DNA from 3 places in the Arthrobacter sp. 2MCAF14 genome. Region 3 is predicted to be linked to each of the others. Evidence: riboswitches for the same ligand, from Rfam matches in the RefSeq annotation. Region 3 holds a riboswitch; each other region holds the start of a gene.
The links. Region 3 has a riboswitch for thiamine pyrophosphate ahead of thiD (bifunctional hydroxymethylpyrimidine kinase/phosphomethylpyrimidine kinase). Riboswitches for the same ligand answer to the same signal wherever they lie in the genome.
Positions count from the first base shown of each region.

Region 1: linked by a shared signal. The riboswitch ahead of thiO (glycine oxidase ThiO) and the one ahead of thiD (bifunctional hydroxymethylpyrimidine kinase/phosphomethylpyrimidine kinase) in region 3 are both predicted to bind thiamine pyrophosphate.
Region 2: linked by a shared signal. The riboswitch ahead of thiC (phosphomethylpyrimidine synthase ThiC) and the one ahead of thiD (bifunctional hydroxymethylpyrimidine kinase/phosphomethylpyrimidine kinase) in region 3 are both predicted to bind thiamine pyrophosphate.

Region 1 is NZ_JBFRHB010000001.1:23,216-27,543, forward strand. It holds gene AB4074_RS00120 (DUF805 domain-containing protein) at 1-171, shown strand, start outside; gene thiE (thiamine phosphate synthase) at 293-979, opposite strand; TPP riboswitch at 1,006-1,125, shown strand; gene thiO (glycine oxidase ThiO) at 1,117-2,427, shown strand; gene thiS (sulfur carrier protein ThiS) at 2,424-2,660, shown strand; gene AB4074_RS00140 (thiazole synthase) at 2,664-3,470, shown strand; gene AB4074_RS00145 (4a-hydroxytetrahydrobiopterin dehydratase) at 3,531-3,869, shown strand; gene AB4074_RS00150 (hypothetical protein) at 4,002-4,304, opposite strand.
Region 2 is NZ_JBFRHB010000001.1:371,322-375,649, reverse strand. It holds gene AB4074_RS01720 (hypothetical protein) at 1-219, opposite strand, end outside; gene AB4074_RS01715 (VOC family protein) at 290-1,168, opposite strand; gene AB4074_RS01710 (amidohydrolase family protein) at 1,247-2,341, opposite strand; TPP riboswitch at 2,419-2,526, shown strand; gene thiC (phosphomethylpyrimidine synthase ThiC) at 2,522-4,327, shown strand.
Region 3 is NZ_JBFRHB010000014.1:40,015-44,342, forward strand. It holds gene thiD (bifunctional hydroxymethylpyrimidine kinase/phosphomethylpyrimidine kinase) at 1-838, opposite strand, end outside; TPP riboswitch at 830-926, opposite strand; gene AB4074_RS11560 (Rne/Rng family ribonuclease) at 1,071-4,208, opposite strand.

The sequences.
Region 1 (4,328 bases), on a different contig from region 3:
GGCCTCGTGAACCTTGTGCCTGGCCTGGCGCTCACGGTTCGTCGCCTCCACGACACCGGGCGCAGCGGCTGGTTCATTCTGCTCGGACTTATTCCGATTGCAGGTCCGATCATCTTGCTCGTCTTCTACGCCACGGCGTCGAAACCGGAAGGGGCGACTTACGGCGCCTGAGCGCCGCACGCTTTGAAAGCCACGGGCTGAAAACTGACCAAGAGCGACGGTGGTCGTTGCCGGGGTGCCGTAAGAACCCCGGCAACGACCGCCGTCGTCGTTCTACTCCCGGGAAATGTCCTTAAGTCGTCGCGTCAAGGGCAGCCAGAAGCGCCTGGGCTGCCGCCGTCGGATCCTGTGCTTCGGTGATGGCCCGCACCACCACGATGCGGCTGGCGCCGGCCCTAACTACCTCTTCCACGTTGCTGAGATCGATGCCGCCAATCGCAAACCAGGGGAGCACAACGCCTCCGACTGTCTCTTCGTCTGCCTGCTTCACCGCGTTGGCGGCGTACTTCACCAGATCGAGCCCGACGGCCGAGCGTCCCGGCTTGGTGGGGGTGGCCCACACCGGCCCGACGCAGAAGTAGTCCAGGCCGCTGCGGCCAGGCGACGCGGCGATGGCTGCGTCAATCTGTTCCGGCGTGTGTGTGGAGAGACCGATGATGGTGGGGTCGTGGAGCAGCTTCCGGGCAGAGCGCAGCGGAATGTCCTTTTGGCCGATGTGGAACACCGGCGCGCCGGAGAGGGATGCTACGTCCGCGCGGTCGTTGACTGCCCAGAGACGGCCGTGACGATGGGCCACTGATTGCAGGATCTCCAGGAGCTCCAGTTCCTCTGCCGCTTCAATCGTCTTGTCGCGGAGCTGGATGATGTCCACGCCGCCCTCGAATGCGGCATCGACAAACTGCCCAAAATCACCCTGTTCCTTGCGGGCGTCGGTGCAGAGGTACAGGCGGGCGGTGGTGTGGACATCGTGCTGGGTCATGGAAACAGAGTAGTTCCTCTAAACTGGGCTGGTACCGCGGGAGCCGCGGCGGCAGTCACAATCGCCGCGCGGCTGAGAGGGCTTCAGCGCCGACCGCTTGACCTGATCCGGCTAGTACCGGCGTAGGGAAGGACTCCATGGACGAAGTAAACACCCAGCACGAACCCCTGCGCGCGGATGTCGCGGTGATCGGGGGCGGTGTCATTGGCCTCGGCATCGCGTGGGAAGCCCGCAGATCCGGCCGTTCGGTTGTCCTCATCGATCCCGCACCGGCCAGCGGCGCTACGTTCGCGGCGGCGGGAATGCTGGCGCCGGTCAGCGAATTGCACTACCAGGAAGAGGACCTCCTGGAGCTAATGCTCGAATCGTCGGTATTCTGGCCGGACTTCGAACGCAATGTGACCGGCTCGAGCATCGGCCGCAGCACGGGTTACCGTACGACGCCGACCCTCGCCGTCGGCGCGGACGCTGCGGACCGCCGGGCGCTCGCCGATCTCCGGGATGTCCAGCTGGCCAACGGCCTGGTGGTGGAATCCGTGCGGTTGCGCGAGGTGCGGGAGCGTGAGCCGCTGCTGAGCCCGCAGATTTCCTGCGCCTTCGACATCCCGGGCGACCACCAAGTGGATCCGCGCCGGCTTTCGGTCGCGATTCTGGGCGCGCTGGCAGACCACCAGCCCAGGGATTCCAGCTGGATTCCGGGGGCCGATGGCGGTTTTGCGGTCCACGACACTGCAGCGGGCCTCCTGTGGGAGGACGGGCGCGTCGTGGGGGCCGTGCTCGGCTCAGGAATCGAGGTGCTCGCCACGGAAACAGTGGTAGCCAACGGACTGGATGCCGCCCGCTTGAACGGCCTGCCGGATGGATTGTCACTCCCGTTGCGTCCGGTGTATGGCGACATATTGCGGTTGCGCGTCCCGGAGCATCTGCAACCCCTGGTCACCGCCACGGTCCGGGGAATGGTGCGCGGAGTGCCCGTCTATATCGTGCCCCGCGACGACGGGACGGTGGTGATCGGCGCGACGCAACGTGAAGACGGCTTGTCGGCGTCCGGGGGATCGGCCAACCCGGTGTCAGCCGGTGGCGTGTACCAATTGCTCCGCGACGCCCAGGTACTTGTCCCGGCTGTGGCCGAACTGGAACTTCTGGAAGCAACTGCCCGTGCGCGTCCGGGCACTCCGGACAATGCACCGCTGTTGGGCCGTGTGAAAGGCGGCGAAAGCGAAGGAACCGTGCCCGGCCTCATCGTGGCCAGCGGCTTCTTCCGCCACGGCGTACTCCTCACTCCGGCAGCGGCGAAGATCTGCGTCGGACTCATGGACGGCACCGCGGATCCCCGGTGGAACAAATTCCGCCCGGACCGCTTCTCCCACCAGCTTTCAGCGACACGGGCCTCAACAGACGGCCCATCGGCCGGTACCTCATATCCCCTTCCGAAGGACCACGCATGAACATCAAATTGAACGGCGCAGACCACACACTGAGCGACGACGCGTCTGTCACCACCCTCGTCAGCCACGTCACCGGACGTGTTGTGGACTCCAGCGGCCAGACGGCTGACGGACGCAAGATCGGCGTCGCCGTCGCACGCAATTCCGAAGTGGTCCCGCGCAGCCAGTGGGCTGCCACCGCGCTCGCAGACGGCGACGAACTCGAAATCGTTACCGCAGTACAGGGAGGCTGAACCATGACCACAGCAAGCACTCAAGCAGCAAGCACCCGAACCGACGCCCTGGTGATCGATGGTGTCGAGTTCGGCTCGCGCCTCATCATGGGCACCGGCGGAGCCCCGAGCCTGGACGGCCTGGGGGCGGCGTTGCTGGCCTCCGGCACCGAACTCACCACCGTTGCCATGCGGAGGTACTCGCCGACCGAAACAGGTTCGCTCTTCCAGTTGCTCGTGGACCATGGCATCCGTGTCCTGCCCAACACGGCCGGCTGTTTTACCGCCAAGGACGCTGTCATGACAGCCGAGCTTGCCCGGGAGGCGCTGGAAACGGATTGGGTGAAGCTCGAGGTCATCGCCGACGAACAGACGCTGCTGCCTGACGCAGTGGAGCTCGTGGACGCAACGGAGAAGCTGGTGGACCGCGGCTTCAAGGTCTTCGCCTACACCAACGACGACCCCGTGCTGGCGCTTCGATTGGAAAACCTTGGAGCCACAGCGGTGATGCCCTTGGGCGCGCCTATCGGCACCGGCCTGGGCATCCTGAATCCCCACAACATCGAGCTGATTGTGTCCCGGGCTTCTGTGCCGGTAGTACTCGACGCCGGCATCGGAACCGCGTCCGACGCCGCACTCGCCATGGAGCTCGGTTGCGACGCAGTGCTGCTGGCAACCGCGGTGACCCGTGCGCAGAACCCGGTGCAGATGGGCGAAGCCTTCAAACACGCTGTCATCGCCGGTAGGCTGGCGAAGCAGGCCGGCCGCATCCCGCGCCGGGAACACGCCCTGGCCTCCTCGGCGATGGAAGGCCGGGCCGAGTTCCTCTAGTGGCCTACGCTGGCCGCTCCGGGGATTCCTGCGAATTCGACGTCAGCGAAGGAGCCCCGGATGGCCGGCAAAGATGACATCCTCACCAAGTCCGCGATCGACGACGCCCTGGCGGAGCTGCCGGACTGGCGGTACCGCCTGGGCGGACTCGCCACCGTCTACAAATGCCCGACGTCGGCTGCCGCACTGGAGCTGATTGCCGCCGTCGGGCGCATCGCCGAACAGCAGAACCATCATCCGGACCTCGACTGGCGGTACAACCGGGTGTTCATCCGCTACACCTCCCATGACGCCGGGAGCGAGGTGACCCAACGCGACATCCGGGCGGCCACGAGCGCCAGCGAAGCAGCCGCGGAAGTGGGGGCAGTGGCCAAACCGGAAGCCCTACCGGACAGTTGAAGTCGGAATCGACGCCCCGGATCCGGAAGAGATCTCGGAAGTCTGGATGCGACACCCAGGTTTATCCGCGACACGCAAACAGCTAGGCGACGCCCGGATATGAGTGTCGCCGGCCCGTTCGCGCAGCGCCAGCTAGAGTCGCAGCGCCGCGGTCAGCTGGGCGGTGTCGTGCCGGGTCCGATGGCGGCCCAGGAAGTAGGAGGCCGCCGCGGCCGCCACGGTTCCCAGAATGATCGGCAGGACCCACGGGATCCACGTCACGCCAGGCTGGTAGCCAAAGCCAAGTTGGATGAAGATCATCCAACTCAGCATGGCGACGGCGACGGAAACACCAGCGGGCAGGGCGATTCCGTACGTGCCATGGTGTTTGTCAGTTCCCCAGACGATGAAGCCTGAGGCGATGGTGGCTAGCGCCACGATGACAAGTGAGAGCATGCGGACTCCTGGCTCGCTGGTGTT
Region 2 (4,328 bases), on a different contig from region 3:
CAGCAAGGCGTCGCTGGTGACGTCCACCAAAGAAAGCTCATAGTCGGCCCCGCCTGCATGCACGGCGGTCCCGGCGAGGTCGCCGAGCTGTTCTACTTCGAAATCGCTGATTCCCGGGATCCGTACTGCGGCGCCGGATACGTCGCTGCCCTTCTCCAGGGCAGCGGCCCTCTTGAGTGCTTCATCGTGGGTGGCAACAAAGATTTCAGCAAAGCCCATGGAAAGTACTCTCATTCGTTCGTGCCAACGGAGCTGCGGCGCGGCGGCCGAAATGCGCCACACCGTCGGATCAAGCGTAGCGGACGGCGACCCGCAGCCGGTTGCGCCACGGGTCCTCGAAGCGCAGCTCCTGGCCCGTGTGGTGGGACGCAATACCGGCAACCTTGAGGCGGTCCGCGAGCGCGCCGACGTCGTCTCCTGACGGCACCTCGATGACAACCTCGCCGAGACCGAGTGTGTCCTTGCGCGGACCTGCACCGCGGCTGTTCCAGACGTTCATGGCCATGTGGTGGTGGTAGCCGCCCGCGGAGACAAACAAGGCCTGCCCGTGCCACCCGGCGGTCTGTTCGAAGCCCAGGGTGTCGACGTAGAAATCATGGGCGGTCCGCACGTCGCCCACCTGGAGGTGGACATGCCCGACGCCGGCGCCCGCCTCATGCTGGCCCGCCACCGCGGCTTCGCTCAGGTATTGCTGGAGATAGCGCTGCGGCGGGAGCGGCAGGCTGTCCATGACGACCGAACTGCCGTTCCACTCCCAGCCTTCGCGGGGTTTGTCGTAGTAGAGCTCAATGCCGTTACCCTCAGGGTCGGTGAAGTAGAAGGCCTCGCTGACCAGGTGGTCCGCACTGCCCACGAAGGCGTGGGGTTCGTACTGCGCGGCCGAGGCAACAGTTGCGGCGAGGGAGGATTGGTCTTCGAAGAGCAAGGCTGTGTGGAAGAGTCCAGCCTCTCCGCGACCCGGGATCTGGAGCCCGGAGGCCGGCGCGAGGTGCACCAGGGGCTTGCCGAGCCTGCCGAAGTAGAGTCCGCCATCCTGTTCGGCGACGACGTCCAGCCCCAGCGCCCGCTGGTAATAGTCGCCCATGAGCTTCATGTCCCCCACTTTGAGCATGACAGTACCCATGGTGAGTTCGGCAGGAAGGAGATCCTGGCTGGATGTGATGGTCATGTGAAACTCCCGGCTTTTTGTGGTGCCGCCCTTCGGCTACCTCTCTCTATCTAAATTACTTGAAGCTTCAATTTATTCCTAATGCCCGGCGTTCCTTGAAATGTGTCCCCTCAGCACGGTGCATCGCGGATTCAGCACCACCTCAAGGGACGCGCGGGGATCGTTTGCGTAGAGCACGACGTCGGCGCTGGCACCTTCGCTGATGCCGTCGGCCCCCAGCCACTCGCGTGTGGACCAGCAGGCGGCATCGAGGGCGGCGGCCGCCGGAAGGCCCGCGCGATGCAATTCCAGGATTTCCTCACCGATCCGGCCGTGCTTGATGACGCTGCCGGCGTCGGTCCCGGCGTACACCCGCACTCCGGCGTCGAATGCCTCGGCGACGCGTTCATGCCTGCGCTCCCACAGCCTGGTCATGTGGGCGGCGTATCGCGGGAACTTCGCTTCCGCCTGCTTCGCGATGTCCGGAAAGGTCGCAATGTTGATGAGGGTGGGGACAATCGGCACATCCTGGTCCAGCAGCCGGGGAATATGGTGCGGCAGGAGGCCGGTGGCGTGCTCGATGCAGTCGATGCCCGCGTCGAGCATGTCGTCGATAGTCCCTTCGGCGAAGCAATGGGCAGTTACCCTGGCTCCCTCGTCGTGTGCCGCGGCGACGGCGTCCTTGACGATGGCGGCCGGAAAGGACGGGCCGAGATCCCCGGCGGAGCGGTCGATCCAGTCCCCGACGATCTTGACCCAGCCGTCTCCGGACCGCGCCTGCTTGCGCACCGCCTCCGCCAGATCCTCCGGCTCGACTTCTTCGGCCAGCCCGGGGATGTAACGGCGTTGCCTCGCGATATGCCTGCCCGCGCGGATGATTCTGGGCATGTCCGTCCGGCGCTGCAGCCACCGCGTGTCGCTTGCGGATCCGGCGTCGCGGATCAGGAGCGTCCCGGCGTTCCGGTCCGCCGTCGCCTGCAGCCGCGCAGTCTCGTCGTCGACGGCACCGCCCTTGCCCAAGCCAACATGGCAGTGCGCGTCGACAAGGCCGGGCAGCACCCATCCGGCCAGGACGACGTCCGGTGCGGCAGCAGGCCGCAGGTACGTCAGCCGTCCGTCGACCGACCAGAGGCCGCGCCGTTCCTCCTCCGGCCCGGTGAGGACGGTGCCGCTGAATTCGATGATTTCCGCCATGATTCCACCCTAGACTCCGACGCCGTTGCCGGACCGGTCACATCTCTCCCAAGCACCGACAGCTGTGGTAGCTTCGTCTACGACCACACGGGGGCCCTTGCAAGGGCTGAGATCGGGCTGATGCAGCCTGTGACCGTTGAACCTGTCCGGGTAATGCCGGCGAAGGAAGTGAGTAATCCTTTGAGCATCAAAGAAACACAGCTGAGCCCTACCCAAAACGGATCGGCCAAAGAGGTGACACAATCCCTCAAGTCGCATTCCCTCGCGTTCCTGGAGGATGCCGGGACGGGAATCCGGGTTCCGGTGACTGAAATCGCCCTGGAACCGTCCCCCAACGGCGAGGCCAACGCGCCATTCCAGGTGTACCGCACCGCAGGGCCAGGGAGCGATCCCGTGGTCGGCCTCGAGCCGTTCCGCAGCGAGTGGATCGAAGCCCGCGGCGACACCGAGGCCTACAGCGGCCGCGAACGGAACCTGCTCGACGACGGCAAGTCGGCCGTACGCCGCGGCGCCGCCTCAGCGGAGTGGAAGGGTGCACAGCCGGTGCCCCGCCGCGCCGTCGACGGCAAGACCGTGACGCAGATGCACTACGCCAAGCAGGGCATCGTGACGCCCGAAATGCAGTTCGTGGCACTTCGCGAAAACTGCGATGTGGAACTCGTCCGCAGCGAGGTCGCGGCCGGCCGGGCCATCATCCCCAACAACATCAACCACCCCGAATCCGAGCCGATGATCATCGGCAAGGCGTTCCTCGTGAAGATCAACGCCAATATCGGCAACTCGGCCGTCACCAGCTCCATCGCCGAAGAGGTGGACAAGTTGCAGTGGGCCACGCAATGGGGCGCCGACACTGTGATGGACCTGTCCACGGGTGACGACATCCACACCACCCGAGAATGGATCATCCGCAACTCCCCCGTGCCGATCGGTACCGTGCCTATTTACCAGGCCCTCGAGAAGGTCAACGGCGAAGCCAACAAGCTCACGTGGGAGATCTTCCGCGACACTGTCATTGAACAATGCGAGCAGGGCGTGGACTACATGACCATCCACGCCGGCGTGTTGCTGCGGTATGTGCCGCTCACCGCGAATCGCGTAACGGGCATCGTTTCCCGCGGCGGCTCCATCATGGCCGGCTGGTGCCTGGCGCACCACGAAGAAAACTTCCTCTACACCCATTTCGACGAACTCTGCGAAATCTTCGCCAAGTACGACGTCGCGTTCTCGCTCGGCGACGGCTTGCGTCCGGGAGCGACGGCGGACGCCAACGACGCCGCGCAGTTCGCCGAGCTCGACACGCTCGCGGAGCTCACGAAGCGGGCGTGGAAGTACGACGTGCAGGTCATGGTGGAGGGCCCCGGGCACATCCCGTTCCACCTCGTCCGCGAGAACGTCGAGCGGCAGCAGGAGCTGTGCGACGGCGCACCGTTCTACACCCTCGGCCCGCTCGTGACCGACGTTGCTCCGGGCTACGACCACATCACCTCGGCTATCGGCGCCACGGAGATTGCCCGCTACGGAACCGCGATGCTCTGCTACGTCACCCCGAAGGAACACTTGGGCCTGCCAAACAAGGACGACGTCAAGACAGGCGTGATCACCTACAAAATCGCCGCCCACGCAGCTGACCTTGCGAAGGGACACCCCGGCGCCCACGAACGCGACGATGCCCTGTCCAAGGCCCGCTTCGAGTTCCGCTGGCGTGACCAGTTTGCGCTGTCATTGGATCCGGTCACGGCCGAAGCGTTCCACGACGAGACTCTCCCGGCGGAACCGGCCAAGACGGCGCATTTCTGCTCCATGTGCGGACCGAAATTCTGCTCCATGCGCATCAGCCAGGACATCCGCGACGAATATGGCTCGGCGGATTCCCAGGCGGCCATCGCGGAAATGTACAGCGGGATGCGCGAAAAGAGCGAGGAATTCCTGGCATCCGGCGGGAAGGTCTACCTGCCCGAGCTCGAGGTTCCCGCAGGAAAACGTTGAG
Region 3 (4,328 bases):
GGATCGGCCCATTGCCCTTCCCCACTTCCAGCACCTCGGACTGGGCCAGCGCCCCCTGAAGCCAGGGCTTGACTACGCGCAGCGCAGACTCCCAATCGCCGAGCCGTGCCTTGGCCGTCGCCATGGCCGACGACAAGGAACATCCCGTGCCATGGCTGTTGCGGGTCTCCACGCGTTGACCGGCGAATTCCACCACGTCCTGGCTCAGGACTCCTTCGGTGTTAACCAGGGCGTCGGGGCAGCCCTCTCCCTGCAGATGGCCGCCCTTCACCAGGACGGTGTTTCCGCAGGCTGCAGCCAGGCGTTTGCCTTGCTCCAACGCCGATGCCCAGTCAATGGCAACAGGCTCGCCAAGCAGCATGGCCAATTCAGGAAGGTTGGGGGTCACCAAGTCAGCGAGGGGCAGAAGTTCCCGCAGCGCGGTTTCAGCGGACTCCGCGAGGAGCCGGTCGCCACTGGTCGCGATCATCACCGGATCCAGCACGACGACGGCGGGGCGCGCCTCGCCGAGCCAGCGACGGACTTCATGGATGACGGCGGCGTCCCCGAGCATGCCGATTTTGACAGCATCAACAGTGATGTCGTCGCTAATGGCATCCAATTGCTGGCGCAGGAACTCCACGGGAGGCACATGGACGGCAGTGACTCCCCGGGTGTTTTGTACGGTGAGCGCAGTGATGACGGCCATGCCATAGCCGCCGTTGGCCGCGATGCTCTTGAGGTCTGCCTGGATCCCGGCACCACCCGAAGGATCAGAGCCGGCAATGCTGAGGACCCTCGGGATAGCCCGCTGGACGGCCTTGAGCGGGTAGACAGCTGATTGCGCTGAAACAGTCATGCGAGACATCCCTTCGCCGGTGCTAACCGGACAGGTTCAACGGGTCTGGTCTCAGCCGGCTTGGTGCGCGGCACCCCGTGTCAGTCCCTTAGCTTAACCCGGATCACACCTCGCCCGCTGAAATCGCGCTATGCAACCGTGCTGACCGTCCGGTGAATCGGCCGGCAACGACGAAGCCCCGGCGGTTTCCACATGAGCGGAAAGGGCCGGGGCTTCGGACAGGGTACTGCGTTTAGAGCTCGGACTTGGGCACGCCGACTCCGAGGATGATCGGTTCCGCTGCCGCCGTCGACTTGGCTGGAGCAGCGTCCGTCGCCTTGGCCTCGTGCGCGGCCCCACCGGAGGCGGCCGCGGCAACCTCGTGGTGCTCAACGTTGGTGGCGTTGGCGGCACCCTGGGCCCGGCTGGCGCTGCGGTTGCGACGGCCTCGGCGTCCACGCGAACCCGCTTCCGGGGATTCCCCGCTTGCAACGGCCGCGGGGGTCCCTGCGGGCGCTTCCTCGGCCTCAGTTGCCGTCGTCGCAGTGTCGGGAGCTCCTCCGAGGCCCGCGAATGCCTGTGCCAACAGGTCCAGGCTCATGGCAGGTGCACCACTCGCTGGCTGCTCTTCGTGGTGGACGAAGGGCAACGCAACTTCCTCGCCGCCGAATCGCAGCACAGGCTTCGAACGTTCCTCGCTACTCGAAGCAGCGGCAGGAGCCTGGGCCGGGGCCGGGGGGGCCTGGACCGGGGCCGCTTCCGCTACGTGCCGGTCGGCGAGCAATTCCGCCGCGTGGTGGAGCTCGTCGTCGTGCAGGTGGGCAGCGTGGGCCGCAGCCGCGATGGTGGCAAGGGCTGCGCGGGTGGCTGCCTGGCGATTCGGATCAGTGGATTCCACTGTATGGACCGGCACAGGAGGGGTGATCGGGAGCTCGGCCGTCCCCTGCCCTGTCCCCCTGCCGCGGCGACGCTTGCGCTGCTCCGGGCGGACGGCCGGCTGTGATTCCGTCCGCGGGTGGTGGTGTTCAGCGGCCACCACGTTGGCCCGACGGTGCTCCACAGGCTCGTCGTGCGTGACGATTCCGCGACCGGCGCACGTTTCGCACTGCTCGCCGAAGACCTCAAGCAGGCCGGTGCCCATGCGCTTGCGGGTCATCTGCACCAATCCAAGCGACGTCACTTCGGCGACCTGGTGCTTGGTGCGGTCCCGGCCGAGGCACTCGACCATGCGGCGCAACACGAGATCGCGGTTGGATTCCAGGACCATGTCGATGAAGTCGATGACGATGATTCCGCCGATATCGCGCAAGCGAAGCTGGCGCACCACTTCCTCGGCAGCCTCAAGGTTGTTCTTGGTGACGGTTTCCTCAAGGTTGCCACCGCTGCCGGTGAACTTCCCAGTGTTGACGTCAACAACCGTCATGGCCTCGGTGCGGTCGATCACGAGCGAACCACCGGAGGGCAGGAAGACCTTGCGCTCCAATGCCTTGTGGATCTGTTCGTCGACGCGCCATGCCGAGAAGATGTCCTGATCCGAGGTCCACTTTTCGAGGCGTCCCACCAGATCCGGCGCCACGTAGGTGACGTAGGCCTCGATGGTGTCCCATGCTTCATCGCCGGAGACGATGAGCTTGGAGAAGTCCTCATTGAAGACGTCGCGGACAACCTTGATGGTGAGGTCCGGTTCGCCGTACAGCACTTCCGGAGCCAGGACCTTGGTGGACGTGGACTGGCTTTCGATGCCTTCCCACTGGGCCCGCAGGCGGTTGATATCGTGCGTCAGCTCTTCCTCGGAAGCACCCTCGGCGGCGGTGCGGACAATGACGCCCGCGTTCTCCGGGAGGCGATCCTTGAGGATCTTCTTCAGGCGGTTGCGCTCGACGTCGGGCAGCTTGCGGGAAATACCGGTCATTGAACCGCCGGGCACGTACACAAGGTAGCGGCCGGGAAGCGAAATCTGGCTCGTCAGGCGTGCGCCCTTGTGGCCCACGGGGTCCTTGGTGACCTGGACCAGCACGGAATCGCCTGATTTCAGGGCGTTTTCGATGCGGCGCGGTTTGCCTTCCAGGGTGACGGCATCCCAGTTGACTTCACCGGCGTACAGCACGGCGTTGCGGCCGCGTCCGATGTCGACGAACGCAGCTTCCATCGACGGCAGCACGTTCTGGACCTTGCCCAAGTAGACGTTGCCGATCAGGGAATCCTGCTGTGTCTTCGACACGAAGTGCTCCGCGAGCACGCCGTCTTCCAGGACACCGATCTGGATCCTGTCGTCGCGCTGACGGACGATCATCTGGCGGTCGACGGACTCACGGCGAGCCAGGAATTCGGCCTCGGTGATGACCTGGCGGCGGCGGCCGGTCTCGCGGGACTCGCGGCGGCGCTGCTTCTTGGCTTCAAGGCGGGTGGAGCCCTTGACGCTCGTGACGCGGTCGGAGCCGGTGGTGGACTCAACGTGTGCGCGGGGAGCGCGGACACGGGTGACGGTGTTGGGGGGATCGTCGTCTCCGCCGCCCGTCAGCTCCAGGTCCTGATCGCCGCGACGGCGGCGCCGACGACGGCGGGAAGTCACGCCCTCTTCGAGGACCTCCTCGGTACCGGCCTCTGCCTCGTCCTCAGACTCCGCGGACGCTTCTTCTCCCGCGGTTTCATCACGCTCGTTGCCCCGGCGTCCACGACGCCCACGGCTGCGACGCCGACGGCGGCTGCCGGCTTCGTCCAGTTCGTTGTCCTCGGAAACTTCTTCAGCGTCAGCCTGCGGTTCTTCTTCGACGACGGCCGGCCTGGCAACTGCGCTCAAGTCCGGTGCCTGGAAGATCATGGAGGTGACGGACCCAGGTTCCAGGAACAGCGAAGCGATCGGGCTTGCAGCTTCCGCCTCGACGGCCGGCTCCTCGGTGGCTTCCTCGGGCGCAACTTCCGCGACCACAGCGTGTTCTTCGCGCGGAGCAACCTCGGCAGCCGGTGTTTGAACCGGGGCTTCTTCGGCGACGGGTTCGGGGCTCTTCGCCCTCGTCGTACGACGGCGGCGGACCGGCTTCTCGGGGGCAGCTTCGGCTTCTGCCGCTAGTTCAGGCTCGACGACGGCGGCAGCCTTCGGGGCCTCGCCGCCTTCCGTGGAAGCTTCTTCGGCGAAACCTGGCAGCGGCTCGGAAGTTTCGACCTTCTTTCGAGCCCTGGTGCGCCGGACAGGAGCCTTGGGCGCTTCGGTGTCCGTCGCTTCCGCGAGGGGCTCAGCGGCGGCTGCGGCAGCTCCGGCGTCGGGGGCTTCATCCGCGGCGACCGTCTTCGGTGCCGCCTTGCGGCGGGTGCGGGTGACCTTTTTGGGTGCTTCGGTGGTCTCGGTGGACGCCGCATCTTCGGCGGCGGCTACAACTTGCTCGTTATCCATATGTGGCAACACTCCTGCCCTTGCGCAACCGCCACATCCGGTGCCCAGAGGGGCAATATTGTCAAAACCCGCAGGCGTTGACAGAAGTCAGTAGTAGTCTTTCCGGTTCGCACCAGCATG